DNA from 4 places in the Lichenibacterium dinghuense genome. Region 4 is predicted to be linked to each of the others. Evidence: riboswitches for the same ligand, from Rfam matches in the RefSeq annotation. Region 4 holds a riboswitch; each other region holds the start of a gene.
The links. Region 4 has a riboswitch for fluoride ahead of L7N97_RS21110 (DUF190 domain-containing protein). Riboswitches for the same ligand answer to the same signal wherever they lie in the genome.
Positions count from the first base shown of each region.

Region 1: it holds a riboswitch for fluoride, as region 4 does, so the genes downstream of both, L7N97_RS12670 (hypothetical protein) here and L7N97_RS21110 (DUF190 domain-containing protein) in region 4, are expected to answer to the same signal.
Region 2: it holds a riboswitch for fluoride, as region 4 does, so the genes downstream of both, L7N97_RS12695 (glycoside hydrolase family 15 protein) here and L7N97_RS21110 (DUF190 domain-containing protein) in region 4, are expected to answer to the same signal.
Region 3: it holds a riboswitch for fluoride, as region 4 does, so the genes downstream of both, L7N97_RS12600 (DUF190 domain-containing protein) here and L7N97_RS21110 (DUF190 domain-containing protein) in region 4, are expected to answer to the same signal.

Region 1 covers NZ_JAJLMN010000001.1:2,617,036-2,619,232, forward strand. Annotated here, with positions in the region: gene eno (phosphopyruvate hydratase) at 1-336, opposite strand, end outside; gene ppa (inorganic diphosphatase) at 344-889, opposite strand; gene L7N97_RS12670 (hypothetical protein) at 901-1,125, opposite strand; fluoride riboswitch at 1,183-1,244, opposite strand; gene L7N97_RS12675 (catalase) at 1,612-2,197, opposite strand, start outside.
Region 2 covers NZ_JAJLMN010000001.1:2,628,536-2,630,732, reverse strand. Annotated here, with positions in the region: fluoride riboswitch at 798-859, shown strand; gene L7N97_RS12695 (glycoside hydrolase family 15 protein) at 1,358-2,197, shown strand, end outside.
Region 3 covers NZ_JAJLMN010000001.1:2,599,838-2,602,034, reverse strand. Annotated here, with positions in the region: gene L7N97_RS12600 (DUF190 domain-containing protein) at 1-1,268, opposite strand, end outside; fluoride riboswitch at 1,301-1,381, opposite strand; gene L7N97_RS12595 (fused DSP-PTPase phosphatase/NAD kinase-like protein) at 1,778-2,197, opposite strand, start outside.
Region 4 covers NZ_JAJLMN010000001.1:4,427,747-4,429,943, forward strand. Annotated here, with positions in the region: gene L7N97_RS21110 (DUF190 domain-containing protein) at 1-874, opposite strand, end outside; fluoride riboswitch at 1,027-1,106, opposite strand; gene L7N97_RS21115 (YeiH family protein) at 1,452-2,197, shown strand, end outside.

The DNA.
Region 1 (2,197 bases), 1.8 Mb from region 4:
CATGGCGTTGGCCCCGAGCGACGACTTGTCGGGCGTCCCGTCGAGCTTGCACAACATGTGATCGAGCGTCGCCTGTCGACGGGGATCGTGTCCGTGGAGCCTCGGGGCGATCCTCTCCCGGATCCGGGAGATCGCCTTCAAGACGCCGCGTCCCCCATAGCGGCCCCCATCCTCATCCCGGAGCTCCACCGCCTCCCGCGAACCCGTCGAAGCGCCCGACGGCACGGATGCCGTCCCGACGACGCCGTTGTCCAAGGTGACGTCCACCTTGAGCGTGGGATTGCCCCTCGAGTCCAGGATCTCGATGGCGTCGATGTCTGCGATCTTCGCGCCCATGATGTCCTCACGATCCCTTGTTCGCCGATGCACCGTGCCGATCGATGGCCGCCCGGACCATGGATCGAGCCGCGTCCGGTCCCTCCCACCCCCCGAGCGTGACCCACTTGCCTGCTTCGAGATCCTTGTAGTGGGCGAAGTAGTGCTCGATCCGTTCGCAGAGCGAGACCGGAAGGTCGTCGATGGAGGCGATGCGCTCGAAATCACGCGTCACCCGTGTGGCCGGCACGGCGACGACCTTCTCGTCGGGGCCGTTCTCGTCGCTCATTCGGAGCACCCCGATCGGTCGCACGGCCACGACCGCACCCGGCATCACCGGATGATCCCCGAGCACCAGGACGTCACATGGATCGCCGTCCTCCGACAGCGTGCGCGGGATGAAGCCGTAGTTGCCGGGACACCGCATCGCGGTTTGCAGGAATCTGTCGACGAAAAGGGCGCCGGTCGCCTTGTCGAACTCGTATTTGACCGGCTCGCCCCCGACCGGGACCTCGATGACCGCGTTGAACTCCTCCGGCGCATCCCGTCCGATCGGTATCAGGTCGATGTTCATGATCCCCTCCGTCAAGCGTGCGAGGGGCAGCCGAAGGGGGCCCCGAAGGAGGCCCAGCCCAGCGGCAAGGGAGAGAAGTTCGGAGACACTTCGATCGAGGCGCCCGGCGCTGGGGCATCCATGAGGTCTTCCGACGGGGGGACCCGCTCGCGTGCGCGCGTCAGGATCGAACGCAATTCGCCTTCGTCGACGCGATCCGCGACCATCAGCATGCGCACGATCGGGTCGGCGATCATGAGCTGAATATTTTCAGGTAAACACCGCACGGCGAGCCTCCGCTAGCCCGATGGAGGGCTAAAGCAGGAGTCATCAGCCAAAATGGCGGTTGAACGGGAACTCCATCCCGGTTGCCTATTTCTAGGGAAGTCCGCGTTCGAAGGCAAGACCCCCGACGTACCATCGTCCGGGAAATCGACGGGATCGTGCGCGAGGTCGCCCCGTCGAGACCATGCGCATGTCCCAGGGATCAAGGACGCGACCCGGGCCGAGGTTCCGCGGCCCCATGTGCTGTTTCGTGCGCCGGCTCAGCCGTTCCCCTGGGGCCTGGGCGGGCGACCAAGCCGGAGAAGGCTCACCACGCCTCGCTCGGAACGACGTTCGGCGCCGGATGTCGCCCATCCGTCGAGAACGATGCCTCCCGCATGTCGCCGGAGGCCGTGTCGCAGGGGCGACGCACCCTTCGGCGACTCCGGTCCGATCCTCCGGACACCCTGCGCTGACGTTCAGGCCGCCACGGCCTCGATGTCGCGGTCGTGGTAGCGGTGCTTCTCCAGGCCCTTGACCAGCGCGTCCACAGCCTCCGCGGCCGAGCCCGCCGTCACGCCCTGCTCGGGGGCGCCCGCGGCCGGCACCGGCAGGTGCGCCTTGGCGATCAGCGCCGCGCCCTCGCCCATGAAGGCGAGCGGCTTGCCGTGCTTGAAGGCTTCGGCCACGAAGGCGAGCGCGAGCCCGGTCTTGGCCAGCACCCCGGCCGACGCGCCGCCCGGCACCGCCACGGCGTCGTAGATCACCGAGGGCGCGTTGACCGCCGGCCGGTCCACCTTGACGCTCTTGCCGAGCGAGCAGGTGATCGTGCCGCCGTGCGCCGCGATCACCTCGATCACCGCGCCCCGCGCCTCCAGCGCGGAGCGCAGCGCGCCGAGCTGCTCGCCGTCGACGCCGTTCCCGGCCAGCACCGCGACCTTGCGGCCCTTGATGCCCTTCGCGGGCTTGTCCTGCGACAGCGCCGGCGAACGGTCAACCTTGAGGCGGCCGCTCGGCATCTCCTTCGGCTCGGCGACCGCGGTCGCCACGGGCTTCGGGGCGGCG
Region 2 (2,197 bases), 1.8 Mb from region 4:
GAAGAGGAGGCGACCCGCAAGGCTTGAAGTGCGGCTGAACGCCAAGCGCCACCTCTCCGTTGATTGCGCGAACATGGACGGTTCGCCGACCCGCGGAGATCGGCCGTCAGACGGCTTCCACTTCGGCCGTCCACTCGCCCGCAGGCGTCCCGACCGCCGTCGGGTGCGAGTCGATGGGGTGCAGGAGGCACGGGGGTGAGGGCCACGATCTCCCGCACGCTCCGGCAATCGTGCATTCTCCCGACTGGACAGGGATGCGAGGCCGCGTCGCGTCGGGAGCGCATGTCATGCGCACCGCATGTGGGCGGCCGGGCGTCGCGCCGATGCGGGCGCTTGTGGCGCCCGATCGCACCACCCCGATGCCGACATTTCCACGTCGTCGAGCGGCGACGACCGCCCTGCGATCGTGGGCGCCCCGATGATGGCCGGAGCCCATCGACCATGGCCTCTGCCCCGCGTGGCTCCGGCGCCCACGCGATGAGCGGCCGACCCGGATCCGCGCGTCGACGACCCCGCCGCGTGTTCGGTCCGAGCGAGGCGCATCGCAGCCGCGTCGTCTCCCGGAGGTCGGGACGGGGATCGCGCCATGGTTCCGCCGTCGGCGCTCGCGGACCGGGCATCGAGTCGTCGGACGCGGGCGGCGGTGGGCGGGGCCTGCCCGTCACGCGACCCGCCATGGGACCCTGTATGGGGCGATGCACGCTCCGGGTCGGCGATCCGAAGCCAAGAGGCACCTGCCGCACCTCGCCTGAGGTGGTGCATGGTAGAACCGGGAACTTTCCGCTTCGAGCTACGTTGGGACGTTCGGCGATGGAGTTCGCCATCGAATGCCGTCAGGGCTGATGACTCCTACCTGAAGTGCCACATGGCACGGGAGCGGCATCGCCTTGTCTCGGGCTTCGAGAACTCGTTCGGCATTCCCGCGACGTCGTGCTCGCTCAAACGAGCGTCCTGACGTTCGATCGTGCGGTGTCCCATCCCATCCCAGGCTCCATGTCCCACGGTCCGAGCGGACGAGCGTACGCGGCCGCGCGCCCGATCCCAGGGTGCGGGTCGACGCCGGTCCTGGATCTTCGGCCCGCCCCGGTCGATCCACGGCGATCGGACCGGGATGGTATCGGGCGGATGGCTCGAAGCGGGTGCGTCCCGAGCGATCGAGAACGGGTCCGGGGGCGCAGCGCCGGTCGGGACGGCGCGCGGGAACGTCGCCGCGAAAGGTGGATCGCTCCCCGAGATCAACGTCGCGAGCTTGGTCGTGGATGGCCCGGTGAGCGCGCCTCCCGGAAACATGGAGGACTCCGAGATGGTCAGATCGATCGACGGTCGTGCCGACCCGGTCCCGGGAGGGAGCGTGGGCATGGCGGGCTCCGCGTCGACGGTGGTCGAGCCGGCGCCCGCGCCCGCGCGGGACATGCCGTCGCGCTTCAACGACGACCTCGCGCTCGCGGCGGTCGGGAACTGCAACATCGCCGCCCTCGTGGACCGCAACGCGCGCATCTCCTGGTGCTGCTTCCCGCGCCTGGACAGCGATGCGATCTTCTGCGGGCTGATCGACGACGCCCATGACCCCTACGACGGTTGCTTCACCGTGGAGATCGAGGACCTCGCCCGATCGGAGCAGCACTACCGTCGCAACACCGCCATCGTGAGCACCGTGCTCACGGCGCACGACGGCAGCAGCGTCGAGGTGGTGGACTTCGCGCCGCGCTTCAGGAAGCACGATCGCATGACCCGTCCCTCGATGATCGTGCGGCGCGTCTTCCCTCGCGCCGGCAGTCCCCGCATCCGCGTGCTGGTCCGTCCCAAGCCCGCGTTCGAGGGTGGGACCTTCGTCCGCCGGGTTGGCAGCCATCACATCAGCTTCGTCGGGAACGAGACGTCGTTCCGCCTGATGGCGAGCGGGCCGATCTCCTACATCGCCGAGGAGGTCCCGTTCGTCCTCGGCGAGCCGCTCGACCTGCTGCTCGGACTCGACGAGTACCTCCACAAGTCGGTCGCCGAGACGGCGCGCGAACTCTTCGAGCAGACGGAGCAGCACTGGTTCGAGTGGTCGCGCAATCTCTCCATCCCCTTCGAATGGCAGGACGTCGTGATCCGCTCCTCGATCACACTCAAGCTGTGCAGCTTCGAGGACACCGGCGCGATCGTCGCCGCCCTCACGACCTCGATCCCGGAATCGGCGGGCTCCGGACGCAAT
Region 3 (2,197 bases), 1.8 Mb from region 4:
TGGCCGCTGCAGAGGTACGCGACGAAACAGGCGACGGCGACGTAGGGGGCGTTGGAGGCGCCGAAGAGCTCGATGCCCATGATCGTGCAGGCGATGGGCGTGTTGGACGCCCCCGCGAAGATCGCCACGAAGCCGAGGCCCGCGAAGAGGTCGACCGGGGCGTCGAGGAGGGCCGAGAGGGCGTTGCCGAGCGCGGCCCCGATGAAGAACAAGGGGGTCACCTCGCCTCCCTTGAAGCCGCTGCCCAGGGTGACGACCGTGAACAGGATCTTCCAGGCCCAGGCCCAGGGGAACACGCGGCCGCCGAAGAACGCCACGATCGAGGCGTCGCCGGGGTTCGGCGACGTCACCCCGAGGCCGAGGTACTCGCGCGTGCCGATCGCGTGGGTGAGCCCGATCACCAGCAGGCCGCCGATGACCGGCCGCAACCATGCGACGGGGCACAGCCTCTTGAAGGTCGAGCCGAAGGAGTGCGACGCCTCGGAGAACGCGAGGCCGGCGAGGCCGAACGCGACGCCCGCCAACGCGACCTTGACCAGGAGCGCGACGTGCGACGCGACGCTCCCGCCATGCGGGCCGGCGACCTCCGAGAAGGCGATGTGGTAGGCGACGTGGGTGATGCCCCAACTCTGGCAGGTCCAGTCCCCGATCAACGCGGCGAGGACGCACGGCACGAGGGCCTCGTACTCGACCCGGCCTACGGCGAGGACTTCGAGGGCGAACACGGCGCCGGCGACGGGGGTCCCGAAAACCGCCCCGAACCCGGCGGCGATGCCGGTCGTCAGGAGGATCCTGAAGTCCGCCGGGGTCAATCCGAGACGCTGGCCGAAACCGCTCGCGATGGTGCCGCCCAACTGCACGGCGGTCCCCTCGCGACCCGCCGACCCGCCGAACAGGTGCGTGATCAGGGTCGCGGCGACGATGAGGGGCGCCATCCGTAGGGGGACGCCGCCGCCGGGCTCATGGATGCGGTCGAGGATCAGGTTGTTGCCGCCCTCCGCGGGCCGACCGACCCAAGCGTAGGTGGCGCCGATCGCCGCCCCCGCGAGCGGCAGGCCGTAGAGCAACGCCGGGTGCTCGAAGCGGGTCTCCGTCGCGAGGTCGAGTAGCCAGAGGAACGCCGCACAGAAGCTCCCGACGGTGGCGGCCATCGGGACGGTGAGGCCGATCCACTTGACCGCGACGACGACGTGGGCGACGCGCGCGAGGAGAAGGGAGAGGGAGGCACTCCACGCATGGACGACGGACGTGGCCGTCCGGCGCGACAAGGCATTCGTCAAACGGATTCCCCCTCACGGCGTGCAAGGTAGGAATCATCAGCTCGTCGGGGAGCGGTTCGACCCCGGGAAGGGTCCGGCAGAAATCCATTGCCGCGAGGGTGTCTAACGAGGAAGGGCCGATTCGTAAAGCCCCCTCGGTCCCATATGCCCGAGCGCCGGCCCCGACGTCCGTTCCCCGGTCGCTCCGTCTCGAGGATGAAGGTGGAGTGGATCCGAAGCGCACCCCGCCGGAGATCGTCGTCGCCGGAGTTGACCGCGGATCTCGCCGCGATGGTCTCGCGGACGCCGGTCCCACGCACGTCGAGCCCGGTGAGGTCGCGGCGTCTCTTTCGGGGCCCTCGATGCGTGCCCGTCCACTTGGTGGTCGGCCTCGGAGCCGTCGCGATCCCCTCTCGGCGACGAACCCTGCCGGCGTCAGGTCCCGATCGATCCGAGGTCTCCCGGAGCCACGGTCCGGGGCGTTCCGACGAGGTTCGGGCGCACGTCGCCGGACCACGTCACCCTCCGGCCGCTTCGAACGCCGCCGAATAGGCGGCGAACGCGCGATCCATCGCGCCCGACTTGCTGGTCAGCCATGGGAAGTGCCCGTAGCGGAACGACAGCTGTCGATCCGCTGTGGCCGGCGCCCTGTGCATGACGGCGAGTTCGTAGAGGGCCGACGCCAATCCCGAGCGGTCGGCGCCGGCGTCGCAATGGAGGAGCAGAGGTCTGGGCGACGTCCGCAGGACCTCGATCAGGCGCGCCATGGTGACCGCGTCCGGCTCGTGGGCCGCCGAGAGCTGGATCGACACGAGGGTCGCCCCCGCTTCCGAGACCGCCCCGATCTCGGCGTCGTACCATCCCTTGCCTGGGTTTTCGCCGCGGAGGTTCAACACGGTCCTGATGCCGTGCTCGCGCACGAAGCTCGACAGCCGCTC
Region 4 (2,197 bases):
CCCAGGCCCACGGGAAAACATGGTTCCCGAAGAACGCCACGATCGACGCGGCGTGTGGATCGGGCGAGGTGACGCCGAGGCCGAGATAGTCTCGCGTGCCCAGCGCATAGGTCAGACCGATGACGGCGAGGCCGCCGATGGCCGGGCGGAGCCAGGGGATCGTGCACAGCCGTTTGAAGGCCGAACCGTACCAGTGCATCGCTTCCGAGAACAGGAGGCTCGCCAAGCCGAAGGCGACCCCGGCCAGGGCGACCTTCACGAGAAGAACTGGATCGGCGTGAAACGAACCGGCCGGCCCGTCCGCGACGCTGGAGAAGGCGACGTGATAGGCCACATGGCTGATGCCCCACGCATGGCAGGCCCAGTCCCCGACGATCGCCGCCAGCACGCAGGGAACGAGGGCGCTGTATTGCACGCGCCCCACCGCCAGCACCTCGAGCGCGAAGACCGCGCCGGCAATCGGGGTGCCGAACACGGCTCCGAAGCCCGCCGCGATCCCGGTGGTCAGGAGCATGCTGGTGTCGGCGGGCCCGAGGCCGAGAGGCTTGCCGATGGCGCTCGCGATCGTGCCGCCGAGCTGAACCGCGGTCCCCTCCCGCCCCGCCGAGCCACCGAAGAGGTGGGTGACCAGGGTCGAGACGACGATGAGGGGCGCCATGCGAAGCGGTATGCCGCCGCCCGGCTCGTGGATCTGGTCCACGATGAGGTTGTTGCCGCCCTCGGCCGGCCGGCCGACCCAGGCATAGATGGCACCGATCGCCGCGCCGGCTCCGGGCAAGCCGAAGAGCAGCCACGGATGGATGAAGCGCGCTTCCGTAACCGCATCGAGAAGCCAGAGAAAGGCCGCGCAGAACGACCCCACGATCAGCGCCATGGGGACCGTCAGGCCTATACACTTTGCGGCCAGCAACGCATGGACCGCGCGCTGCACCACGAACGACCGTAGGTGCCGAAGAGATCGCCGCGCGAAGGCCGACCGACGCCGACCGATGAGTGAAATGGACAAGCGGACTCCCCCTTACGACGTGCAAGGTAGGAATCATCAGCCCCGAACGGGGCGGTTCGACCCCGGAGGGGTCAGGCAGAAATCCATTGCCGACCGCATTGCTAGCGCTCGACGATCAGAGCGTAAACCCACGAACGGAGTGGTCGTGGATCTTTTTTCCACGATTGATCCCGTGACGAAGGCCGCCGCCGACGAACCCGGGAAACGGGCGGAGGCTCGAGTGCTCGAAAGGACGCCCGTGCCGCCTCGCACACGCCTCTCGGGATTCGCGTCCCTCACCGACCTTCACCGAGCCGCCCAGGTAATCGATCGAGCCCCACGATCGATCGTTCTGTATTGGAGATTGGACGGCGCGGGCCGCCTGTCTCCTATCTCCCGTCACCCGACAGGGGCCGACCGACGCGACCGTCGCGCGGGCTCCTCCCACATCAACGAGGTGAACATCTTGTCCCGCATCCGACCCACCCTTCTGCCCGGGCTGGTTCTCTGCATCGTCGTGACCCTGGTGGCGGTGGCATTGCAGGCCATCGAGACGCGGCTCGTCGGCGAGCCCTACCTCGAAGCGCTCGTGCTGGCGATCCTGCTCGGGGTGGCGATCCGCTCCGCCTGGACGCCGGGCCCGCGCTGGGCGCCCGGCATCGCCTTCTCGGCCAAGGTGCTGCTGGAGGTCGCTGTGGTGCTGCTCGGCGCGTCGGTCAGCGCCGCCACCGTGCTGGCGCTCGGCCCGGCGCTGATCGGCGGCATCGCGCTCGTGGTGGCGCTCGCCATCGCGTCGAGCTACGCCCTGTGCCGCCTGCTCGGCCTGCCGAAGCGCATGGCCGTGCTGGTCGCCTGCGGCAACTCCATCTGCGGCAACTCCGCCATCGCGGCCGTGGCGCCGGTGATCGGCGCGGACGGCGACGACGTCGCCTCGTCCATCGCCTTCACGGCCGTGCTCGGCGTCGTCGTGGTGCTGCTCCTGCCGCTGCTGGTCCCGGTGCTCAGCCTGTCGCTCACCCAGTACGGCGTGCTGGCGGGGCTCACCGTCTATGCCGTGCCACAGGTCTTGGCCGCGACGCTGCCGATCGGCGCGCTCTCGAACCAGGTCGGCACGGTGGTGAAGCTTGTGCGGGTACTGATGCTCGGCCCCGTGGTGCTCGCCCTGTCGCTCGTCACGCGCCGTCTGCGCGACGAGCCGGTCGAGGCCGCGCC